2 linked regions of the Victivallis lenta genome follow. The protein of the gene in region 1 interacts with the protein of each later gene in a pairwise test. Links are inferred from orthologs where the notes say so. Each region holds a gene or a part of one and is shown on either strand. Other genes may lie near its edges.

The links. The genes of interacting proteins can lie anywhere in the genome.
Region 2: the proteins of eno (region 1) and rpe interact in binary tests that used the Escherichia coli proteins (3 or more experiments, as listed by UniProt). The link is inferred for Victivallis lenta from one-to-one orthologs.

The regions. Positions count from the first base shown.
Region 1 is NZ_VUNS01000002.1:437,903-445,803, reverse strand. What follows is about bases 2,740-5,536. They hold eno (phosphopyruvate hydratase), read left to right. Parts: upstream 2,740-3,399; coding sequence 3,400-4,674; downstream 4,675-5,536. Other genes in these bases: FYJ85_RS03805 (hypothetical protein), read left to right, coding at 4,933-5,536; FYJ85_RS03815 (LemA family protein), read right to left, coding at 2,740-3,205. Also shown: FYJ85_RS03835 (pyruvate formate lyase family protein), read left to right, coding at 1-184; FYJ85_RS03830 (glycyl-radical enzyme activating protein), read left to right, coding at 186-1,085; FYJ85_RS03825 (TPM domain-containing protein), read right to left, coding at 1,103-1,831; FYJ85_RS03820 (TPM domain-containing protein), read right to left, coding at 1,833-2,606; more of FYJ85_RS03815, read right to left, coding at 2,633-2,739; more of FYJ85_RS03805, read left to right, coding at 5,537-7,785; FYJ85_RS03800 (carbohydrate binding domain-containing protein), read right to left, coding at 7,883-7,901. UniProt on the Escherichia coli protein: Catalyzes the reversible conversion of 2-phosphoglycerate (2-PG) into phosphoenolpyruvate (PEP). It is essential for the degradation of carbohydrates via glycolysis.
Region 2 is NZ_VUNS01000001.1:393,508-396,409, reverse strand. It holds rpe (ribulose-phosphate 3-epimerase), read left to right. Parts: upstream 1-1,048; coding sequence 1,049-1,756; downstream 1,757-2,902. Other genes in the region: FYJ85_RS01585 (hypothetical protein), read left to right, coding at 2,865-2,902; FYJ85_RS01590 (aminomethyl transferase family protein), read left to right, coding at 1,759-2,868; FYJ85_RS01600 (discoidin domain-containing protein), read left to right, coding at 1-764. UniProt on the Escherichia coli protein: Catalyzes the reversible epimerization of D-ribulose 5-phosphate to D-xylulose 5-phosphate.

The sequences.
Region 1 (7,901 bases):
CGCCAGAGGCGGCCAGTCGGTTCAGTTCAACATTTTCGATGCGGAGACCCTGCGCCGGGCGCAGCGGGAGCCGGAGAAATATGCGAATCTGCAGGTTCGCGTCTGCGGCTGGAACGCGCGTTTCATCGACCTGTCGGCCGAGGCGCAGGAGGCGTTCATCGCCGCCGCCGGCGGGGAGGCGTGACATGAATACCGTTCCGGTCGCAGAAATCAAGCATATGGCGGTCCACGACGGACCGGGGATGCGCACAACCGTGTTTCTGAAGGGATGTCCGCTCCACTGCATCTGGTGTCACAACCCCGAGTGCATTTCAGCTGCGCCGGAGCTGCTGTTTCGTGCGGCGCGCTGTACGGCCTGCCGCCGCTGCGAAGCCGTCTGCCCGCACCGTGCGCACCGTTTCACTTTGAATGGCCATGAATTTCGGCGCGGGCTCTGTGACGGCTGCGGCGCGTGCGCGGAGGTTTGTCCGGCCGGAGCGCTCACGCTGTGCGGCCGTTCCGCCGCCGCCGGCGAGTTGTATGACGAGCTGATGGAGGATGCCGATTTCTACCGGATTTCCGGCGGCGGCGTGACGCTTTCCGGCGGGGAGCCGCTGCTTTATCCGGCCTTCTGCCGCGAGCTCTTCGCCGTCCTCGGCCGGGCCGGTATCCATCGGGCGCTCGATACTTCGGCGGCGGTTCCGTGGGAGGCGTTCGAAACCGTCCTGCCGGAGACGGATCTGCTGCTTGTGGATTTCAAGCACCCCGATTCCGGCCGCCACCGCGAGCTGACCGGGCAGGACAACCGGTTGATTCGGGAAAATCTACGCCGTCTTCAGGCCGCCGGAGTGCCGATTGAAATCCGCATCCCGCTCGTGCCGGGCTGCAACGATGCGCCGGAAGAACTGGAGGCCGCCGCCGGCTTTCTCGCCGAGCTTCCGTGTGTGGTTCGCGTGAAGCTGCTCGCTTATCACAGTTTCGCCCGTTCGAAATACGAAGCGGTCGGCCGTCCCGACACCATGCCGGAGGTGCCGTCTCCTGACGGGGATGAGATGGAAGCTGCTGCCGCGAGACTGCGCGCCCGCGGGCTTGCGGTTCTGCTGTAAAATGGGGCGGGACGAGCTTACCAGCCGCCCGAGGCTCCGCCGCCGCCGCCGCGGCCTCCTCCGCCGGAAAAACCGCCGCCGCGGCCCCCGCCTCCGGAGAAACCGCCGCCCCCTCCGCCTCCGCCGATGAAGAAGCCGCCCGCTCCGCGTGTCGCAACCAGAAAAATAACGATGAAAATAAGGATCGGCCAGAAGGAGCCGCCGCCGGACTCCGGAGTCCTTTCCTCCTCCGGTTCCGTTTCGGCGAGGCCCTCCGGCGCTTTGCCGGTGACGAATTTCTGTACCATGCCGACCGCGTGTACAGTACCTGCCGCATAGCGGTTTTCACGGAAGTACGGGGCGAGCGAGCGCAGCACGTCTCCGGCACGTGCGTCGTTGATCGCTCCTTCGAAACCGTAGCCGACCTCGAGGCGTGTTTTGCGGTCGTCGACCGCGATGATCAGGATGACTCCGTCATCCTTGTCCTTGCGGCCGATTTTCCATTTGTCCATGACGGCGATGCCGAACGTTTCGATCGGCGTGCCGTCGAGCGTTTTGACGGTGAGGACGGCCATCTGGCCGCCGCCGGTTGCCTGCTCGAACTCCCGGATCGCGTTCTCGATCTCCGCCGCTCCGCCCGTACCGAATATGCCGGCGCGGTCCACCACTCTGCCGGTCAGAGGCGGCACGTCGAGGCCGAATCCGGCCAGTGCAGGCAGAAGCGCAAAGAGCAGCAGCGCTGCCCGGAGACAGGAAGTCATACTCATTTTACCAGCTTCCCGTCATACCGTGACCGCCGCCGCGGCTGTCGCGGCCGGCTCCGTCTTGTTTCTCTTCGTCGTCATCTTCGCCATCGCCATCGTCATCTTCGTCCTGTTCCTTCTCCGCATCGTTCTCCGTATCCGGCGTTTCCTCCGCGTTTTCCTGTTTTGCCGCAGGGATCTGTTTTTTGCGGACCGCTCCATAGATGAAGATGGCCAGAACCGCCGCGACAATGACGATCATTCCGGTCGGAAAACGGTTCTGCGCGGAGGACTCCGGAGCCGCGGGCTTCCGTGCGGCCTGTTCCGGCGCAGCGGCGAGAACGGGCAGCCCGGCGAGGATCGCTTCGCCGTATTTTTTCTCCCGGAAACCCGGCTGCACGGTGCGGAGGAAGCGTTCCATTGCGGCATCGTTCCATTCATCGGTCAATCCGGGACCGACTTCGACCCGTATCCGGCGGTCTTTGACGGCGATGAGCAGCAGCAGCCCTCGGTCCGCCTCCGGCTTTTCGCCGGTCCAGCGATCCATGACCGCGGCGCCGAGCGTTTCGATCGGCATCCCCTCCAGGCTCCCGACCGTCATTATCATTGTTCGGCATGATTTTTCCGCTTCAAGCTTCTCCAGCGCGGCGGCGATGGCGGGCGCCTGCTCCTGCAGCACCTGCGCCTGATCGACGATTTTTCCGGACAGGGGCGGGATTTCCAGGCCCGGCGCCGGGAATACGGCTCCGAGCAACAGAAGAACGGCGCAAATCCGGAAACAGCGGGTGAATTTCGACATGGCTGACTCCTTCGGGTGAATCCGGCTCAGAACTGCACGGCGGGCGGCTTCTGGACCGCCGCGCTTCCTTCCGGCGGCTGGAAATATTCCGCCGGAGAAAGTCCGAGGCCCGAAGCGAATAACGACCCCGGGAATTTGCGGATCGACGCATTGAACTCCCGCGCCGTATCATTGTAACGCGTGCGGGCCACGCTGATGCGGTTTTCGGTTCCGGCCAGCTCGTCCTGCAGGCGGATGAAGTTCTCGTTCGCCTTCAGGGTCGGATAATTCTCGGCGATGGCCAGCAGCCGGCCGAGCGCCGATTCGACCATGGCTCCGGCTTCGGCTTTCGCGGCCGGCCCTTTGGCCGCCAGCAGCCGGCTGCGGGCGTCGGCGATTTCCGTGAAGATCTTCTCTTCGTGCGCGGCGTATCCCTTTACGGTGTTGACGAGGTTCGGAATCAGGTCGGCGCGCCGCTGAAGCTGGGTGTCGATCTGGCTCCAGGCCGCTTTGACTCCCTCGTCCCGTTCGATCAGCCCGTTGCGGATGGAAATGGCCGCGATGACCGATATGATGACGATTGCGACGATGATTCCGATGGTGATGAGCAGGGCTTTCATGATTTCCTTTCGTGGTCAATCGGTTGTACTCCGCAGAGAAAGTAACCCGTTTTTGCCGGATGTCAACAGGTTCCGCCGGAAAAAATCCGATTTCTTGCCGCTCTCGCGGACATTTTCGGGGAAAACCTTGACTTTTACCGGAAACGGGAGTATTATTCATACGGTGCCCAACCACTCACAGAGGAGATTGTATCATGTCCGAAATCAGAGAAATCTACGGGCGGGAAATTCTGGATTCCCGCGGCAACCCGACGGTCGAAGTCGAAGTCGTGCTGGAGTCCGGCGCGACCGGGACCGCCGCCGTGCCGTCCGGCGCTTCGACCGGGGAGAACGAGGCGCTCGAACTGCGCGACGGCGACAAGAAGCGCTACGGCGGCAAGGGCGTCCTCAAGGCCGTTGCCAACGTCAACGAAAAAATCTTTCCGGAACTCGAAGGCATGGAGGCGCTCGACCAGATCGGCATCGACCAGGCGATGATCGAGCTCGACGGCACGCCGACCAAGGAGAAACTCGGCGCGAATGCGATTCTCGGCGTCTCGCTGGCCGTGGCGCGCGCTGCGGCGTCCGAGCTCGATTTGCCGCTTTTCCGCTATCTCGGCGGCGTGAACGGCAAGGTGCTGCCGGTGCCGATGATGAACATCATCAACGGCGGTTCGCACTCCGACGCGCCGATCGCGTTTCAGGAGTTCATGATCCGTCCGATCGGCGCCGACCGTTTTTCGGAAGGACTCCGCATGGGCGCCGAGGTGTTTCACGCCCTCAAGCAGATTCTGAAGAAGAAGGGGCTCTCCACTGCGGTCGGCGATGAAGGCGGCTTCGCACCGAACTTCAGAGGCGGTACCGAGGAGGCGCTCGATTCGATCCTGAAGGCGATCGACCTCGCCGGCTACAAGCCCGGCAAGGATCTGACCGTCGCGCTCGACTGTGCCGCGAGCGAGTTTTATAAGAACGGCATCTACAATTACAGCAAGTTCGAGGGAGATAAGGGGTGTGAACGCAATTCCGCCGCGCAGGTCGAATATCTCGAGGAGCTGATCAAAAGCTACCCGATCGATTCGATCGAGGACGGCATGGCCGAAAACGACTGGGAGGGGTGGAAGCTCCTGACCGAACGCATCGGCGACCGCTGCCAGCTCGTCGGCGACGATCTCTTCGTCACGAACGTCAAGTATCTGGCCAAGGGGATCGAGCTCGGCTGCGCGAATGCGATTCTCGTCAAGGTCAATCAGATCGGTACGCTGACCGAGACGCTCGATGCGATCGAAATGGCGCACCGCGCCGGTTACGCCGCGGTCATCAGCCACCGTTCCGGCGAGACCGAGGATACCACCATCGCCGATATCGCCGTCGCGACGAACGCGGGGCAGATCAAAACCGGTTCGCTGTCGCGCACCGACCGGATCTGCAAGTACAACCAGCTGCTTCGCATCGAAGAGCTTCTGGGGGACCTCGCCATCTACGGCAACTGAGGCGCCGGAACGTCCGCCGCCTCCGCGTTCCGGCAACGCGGGGGCGGGTATGTTTTCCGCCGCGGCCCGGAGCGGATCCGGGCCGCGCGTGTTTTTGCCGGAAACACCTCGGCTGTTTTGTCGATAATTCACGTTTTTTTCTGGTTTCGGGTTGACTTCGACGCATTTCTGAGCCATAATACTACGGGAGAAATAATCGGACACTGTATAACGGTAGAGGCGCCGGTATTCATCGGCCGACCAGGACGGAGGTGACGTATGACTGAACCCAGAAGGCCAGGCCGGATCCAGGGAGAGTGGATCTGGAAAAACTCACTGTTGAACCACCCGGACAGCTTCCTCCTCATGCGCAAGGAGTTCGTCTGCAATCTGGTCGAACTCGAAACCAATCTCTGGATCAGTGCGAACTGCGCCTACCAGCTGTTCATCAACGGCCGTTTCGTCGGATTCGGCCCGCGCGCCCACCAGAACTGCGGAACCAGCTACATCGACCTGCATGAAGTGACCTATTATCTCGAATCCGGGATCAATGTCATCGCCGTGCTCGTCTATTACAACGCCGATCAGGGCGGCTGCAACAAACATACGCCCGGACTCTGGTGCCAGATGGAGGCGCAGGGCAAAATCATTCTGTGCAGCGACTCGACCTGGGCCGTTCGCGAGGGCGGCTGCTTCTGCACGCCGCGCGCCCGCATTTCCAAGGATCAGGGCATGAGCCAGTATTTCAACGCCGACGACTGCCCGCTCAACTGGACGACGCCGGTATTCCTGCCCGACGCGAGCTGGGCGCATCCGGACCACACGACGGCGGTCGGCGAATTCGGCAGCCGGCTTGAGATTCATCCGCTGGCGCCTCCCGGAATCGCGGTCGAAAGTCCGGCGCCGCTGCCGTTTGCGCGCGGCCGCATCACATCGCTGCCGAACTGGACGCAGGTCGCGTTCGAGGAGACCGACTGCGACGGCATGGAGACTTACGCCGCGAATACCTTCCTCTTCTGCGAAGCGGACGAGGAGCTTCCGGTGCGGCTTTATTCCGATGATCCGCTGAAGTTCTTCTGCAACAACCGCCTGGTCCTCTCCGCCCGCGAGACGATGGGCGGCGAAGTGACGCTGCCGCTGCGCTCCGGCTGGAACCGGCTGCTGCTAATCCAGAATCCGAGCCGTCACTCGATGGGGCTGGTCATGCTGCTGCCGGCGGTCGACGAGTTCGGCGGGGAGCGTGAATTCTGGTTCAGCCGCGAACCCGATTCCGGCGCGTCGGAGGGGTGGAATACGGTCGGCCCGCTCAAGCTGTCGCTGGAGGAGGCGACGCCTTCGCTGAAATTCGAACGGCTTCGCGTCAAAGGCTATTCGTCCTCGCTGCCGGAGCTGACCGACCCTTATGCCCTGCTGAATGCGAGCCGCTTCGAGCCGGAGAGCTGCGATGCCGGGGAGGACGAAGCGGCGCTGGCCTGGAGCCGTCCGCTCCAGACCAACGATTATGTGATCTACAAGCTCGATATGATCCGCTACGGCTTCGTTCGGGTCACGCTCGAAGCGACCGCCGGGGACCTGGTCGACATCACCATCGGCTGCCGCCGTACCGAAACCGGTTTCATCACGCCGGGCAAGGATACCCGGGGTACCGGAACCATCCGTTGCCGGAACGCCAGAAACGTCTATCTGACCTTCGTGCCGAACGATTGCTTCTACATCATGATTTCGATCCGTCGCGCCGCCGGCAGCGTCAAGGTGCTCGGCGTCGGGTTCGACGAATTGACCCGCGCTGAACGGCAGGAGACCGTCTTCCACTGCTCGGACGAGCTGCTGAACCGGTTCTGGGAGATCGGCCGCCAGACCTTGCGCCGCTCCGCCGCCTTCGTGCCGCTCGCCGAATCACGCGCCGACAACGACTGTTATATGCTCGATGCCTATATCGATGCGGTCAATATGGCTGCGGTGTTCGGAGACTACGAGTACGCGAATGCGCGTCTGCAGCAGTTCGTCGATGCGCAGCTCGAAAACGGCGACATTCCGGCGCTGACCTTCGGGACGCGCCACGCTTCGCAGGTGCATCAGCTTTTCTTCTTTCCGGTCTGGATTTACTATAATTACCGCTTTTCGGCGAACATCACGCGGCTCAGGGAGATGATTCCGAGTCTCGACCTGACGCGGGAATATTTCGAAGCGATGATCGACGAGGAGACCGGGCTGCTGACCGATGCGGAGATCCGGTTCGGCTTCCAGAGCAAAATCAGTTTCGGCGAATTCAAGGAGGGGGAGATTCCAACCTATCTGAACGCGCTGTTCTGCCGTTTCCTGCTCTCTTCGGCTGAAATTTACCGGACGCTGGAGGATTGGGAACAGGCGGAGCACTGCCTCGCGCTGGCCGGCCGGGTCGCGGCCGCGCTGCGAGACCGCAACTTCGATCCGGCCTGCAGCCTCTTCTGCCGCTGGTCGCTCGAGAGCGAACGCATGCCGGACCACAATCTGTTCGCGAATTTCTGCGCGATGTACGGCGGAGTCCTGCCGCTTTCGTCGTTCGAACACTTCTTCTACAGCTTTTTCAACTACGATCCTCCCTACGACCGCAGCGATGAATCGCGCCATCCGTATTTCCACTTCCTGTTCATGGAGATGATGTTCGCGCTCGGGCAGAGGGAGTGGCCGTTCCGGTACTTCCGCGATTACTGGTCGAAGCGCATGTGCAGCGAGTCGATGGCGTGGCGGGCCGATTTCGACTGCGACGACCCGGCACCGACGAAGTTTTCCGAGGGGAGCGGCGTTTCTCCGAACATTTTTCTGCTGCGCGAGGTCCTCGGCATCCGCATTGCGGAGGCGGGCCATTCGGTCGTCTATTTCAACCCGGCCTTCAAACTCGTCAGGTCAGCGGACGGCATCGTGCCGATGGCGCGCGGACGGCTCAAGGTCAAGTGGGAAGTGCTGGATGACGGTGTGCTGGATGTTACGCTCGATGCGAGCTTCCCCGTAAAAATCCTGCCGGAAATGAGTCACAAGCAGCTCGCCGACACCATTTTCCGGCTCGGCGAAAAAATCACGCTGCTGAATCCGACGCCGGAGTACGACGCGGATGAAGAGGCGGAGGAGAAGGAAGAGCTCGTCGAAAGCTGACGGATGTGGACGGCTCCGGCTTCTTGCCGGTTGCCTGGTACGCCGCGGGCCCGGAAGGGGGAAACGCCCCCCTCCGGGCCCGCGGCGTATTATTTCGTTAAGGCTGAAGGACGGCG
Region 2 (2,902 bases), on another replicon or contig:
GCATTTCGGCCTTTCGCGGTTCTCTGGAGAGCGATGTGCTGTACGATACGAATCTCGTTCTCGATGTGCTGACCAATCTGGAAATCTGCCTTGCGCGCCGGGAGAAGGAGGAGGTCTCCGCCCCCGCGACGGTAAAGGAGCTGCGCCGGGCGGTTGCCGGGCAGTGGGAGGCCATCCGGGCGCGCACCGGCGACAACGGCGTCCTGCTCGACTCGGAGCGGCTGACTTCGCGCGCCCAGAAAGAGGTGCAGTTCGCGATGCAGTACGACTCCGACGGCGACGCCGTTGCGCGGGATATCTGGCTCAACCGCGCCGCCGCCGATCTGGCGAACGCCGGAGCGCGTACCGCGTCGGAGAAGCTGACGGAGCTGTACAAGACGAAGAGTTATTTCCGCAGCCACAAGATCCTGATCCGTTCGGAGCTCTACTGCTTCCCGGCCGGGAAGCCGCAGGAGGCGGTCATCACGCTGGCCAACCCGACCGGAACTCCCCGCAGGGGCACGCTTTCGGTCGAGCTGCCGGAGGGGTGGAAAGCGGACAGGACCGAGCTCGCCTATGAGGTTCCGCCCCTGTCGCGCCGGCTGCTGCGGATGGAGCTCACGGCTCCCGCCTCCTTCCGGAAGGAGTGGCGCGGCAAAATCGTCGTGACGGACCGCGACGGGAATTTTCCGGCGGTTCAGGCCGACTGCCGGATCGTCGAAAAGGTTCCTCCTTATCCGGTTCTCGGCGGCTCCATCAGCACCGGGGAGTTTACCGGAAACTGAAAACGGGTGCGGGAGCGGGGGAGGAATACGGCGGTTTCCCCCCGCTTCCGCGTTTTTTTTGTTTTCTGCCGGATGCAATTGAAAAGCGGGAGGCGAGCGGTTATATTCTCTGAATGAAGTTCCTCGGTCCGGAGGCCGGGGCATTCCGGGGGCAAGGCCGTCCGGCCCTGACGGAATTCGTGAGGGCGCGGTCCCGCAACCGGATTCCGCAAGGGGTGCATTACGCTCCGGGGAGCGGGGGGAGTTGCCTCCTCTTGAATGAAGAAGAAAAGAAAGAGAATATTATGATCAACGACCTGCGCAAACTGCCGACCGATCGGATTCTCGTGTCGCCGTCGGTTCTGGCTTCCGATTTCGGGCGTCTCGACGAGGAGATCACACGCGCTGCTTCCGCCGGCGCCGACGTCATCCATCTCGATGTGATGGACGGTCACTTCGTGCCGAACATCTCGTTCGGTCCCCCGGTCATCAAAAGCATCCGCAAAGCGAGCGGCATGCTGTTCGATACGCATCTGATGATCTCCGAGCCGATGCGCTATGCGAAGGCGTTCGCCGATGCCGGCAGCGATCACCTGACTTTTCATCTCGAGTGCCCGGAGCCGACCGGCGACGTCATCGCCGCGATCCGCGAAGCCGGCTGCACGGTCGGGATTTCGCTGAAGCCCGCGACGCCGGCTGAGGAGATTTTTCCGTGGCTCGACCGGATCGACCTCGTGCTGGTCATGACCGTCGAACCCGGTTTCGGCGGCCAGAGTTTCATGGCGGACCAGATGGCGAAGTGCGCCGCGATCAAGCGCGAAATTCTGCGTCGCGGGCTCCATGTCCAGCTCGAGGCGGACGGCGGCATCGATGCGGAGACGGTGAAGACGGTTGCCGCCCACGGCGCGAATATGATCGTGGCCGGAACCAGCGTGTTCCGCCACCGCGCAGGTATCGAAACGGCTGTCGCCGAGCTGCATGCCGCGACGGCGCTGCTCGATTCGGAGCTCTGAACATGGGGGCGCTGAAAACAACTCCGCTGACCGGGTATGAGATCGAGCTCGGCGCGAAAATGACGCCGCGCGCGGGCTGGAATACGGCGCTCTATTATCCGGAAGGCATCATCGCCGAGCATCGCCATACGCGCTCGGCCTGTTCGGTTTTCGACCTCTGCTCCTACGGGAAGCTGCGCGTGGCGGGAAAGGAGGCCGCGCCGGCGCTCGACACGTTGTTTGCGCGCCCGGCCGCTGATCTCGGAATCGGGCGCTGCCGCCGGAATTTCATGCTTTCCGAAACAGGCGGCGTTCTTTCTCTCGTGCTGATGCTCCGGATGGCCGAGGACGATTTTCTGCTGGTTACCGATACCGGCAGCGCAGCCGGCGACCTGGAGCGGATTTCCGCCCATATCGCCGGAAGGGAGGCCGAAGTTCAGGAGCTGACGCCGCTTCTGGCCTGCCTCGGGCTCGAGGGGCCGGAGGCGCGGAAGGTGCTCGAATCGTTCGCGGCCGGTCCCCTGCCGGAATACAGCTGCTGCGGCACGGTCGAAATCGACGGATTCCGGGCGATCGCCGCCTGCGCCGGAGCGACCGGCGAGGAGGGATTCCGGCTGCTGTTCAATCTCGAATATGCGGATCAGCTCTGGGATCTGCTGCTCGAAACGGAGCCGGTCATGCCGGCCGGTTTCGGCGCGCTCGATTCGCTGCGGCTCGAGATGGGGTATCCGGCCTGCGGGCGCGAGCTGACGGCGGAGTTTTCGCCGCTCGACTCCGGGCTCGGCGATCTTGTCCGGCTCGACGATGCGCGCAGCTTTCCGGGGCGGCAGGCGCTGCTGAACCGGAAGCAGCGCCATGTGCTGGCCGGGCTGCTGCTCGAAACCCGGCGCGCCGCCCGTGAGGGGACGCTTGTGCTGAATGCGGCGGAGGAGGTGGTCGGCGTCGTGACCGGCGGCAGTTTCTGCCCGTCGCTCGAAACCGCCGCTGCGCTGTGCCGCCTCGATCTTGCGTGCATGCAGCCTCCGGGGTCTGAATTGTGGTGTGAAGTGACCGATGCCCGGCTGCCGGGCCGGATTGCCGAACCGCCTTTCTATCGCGGCGGCTCGGCGAAAGGAGATTTTTTCCTGCCATGAAGATGTTGATTTTTCCTCTGGTGCTGCTCGGACT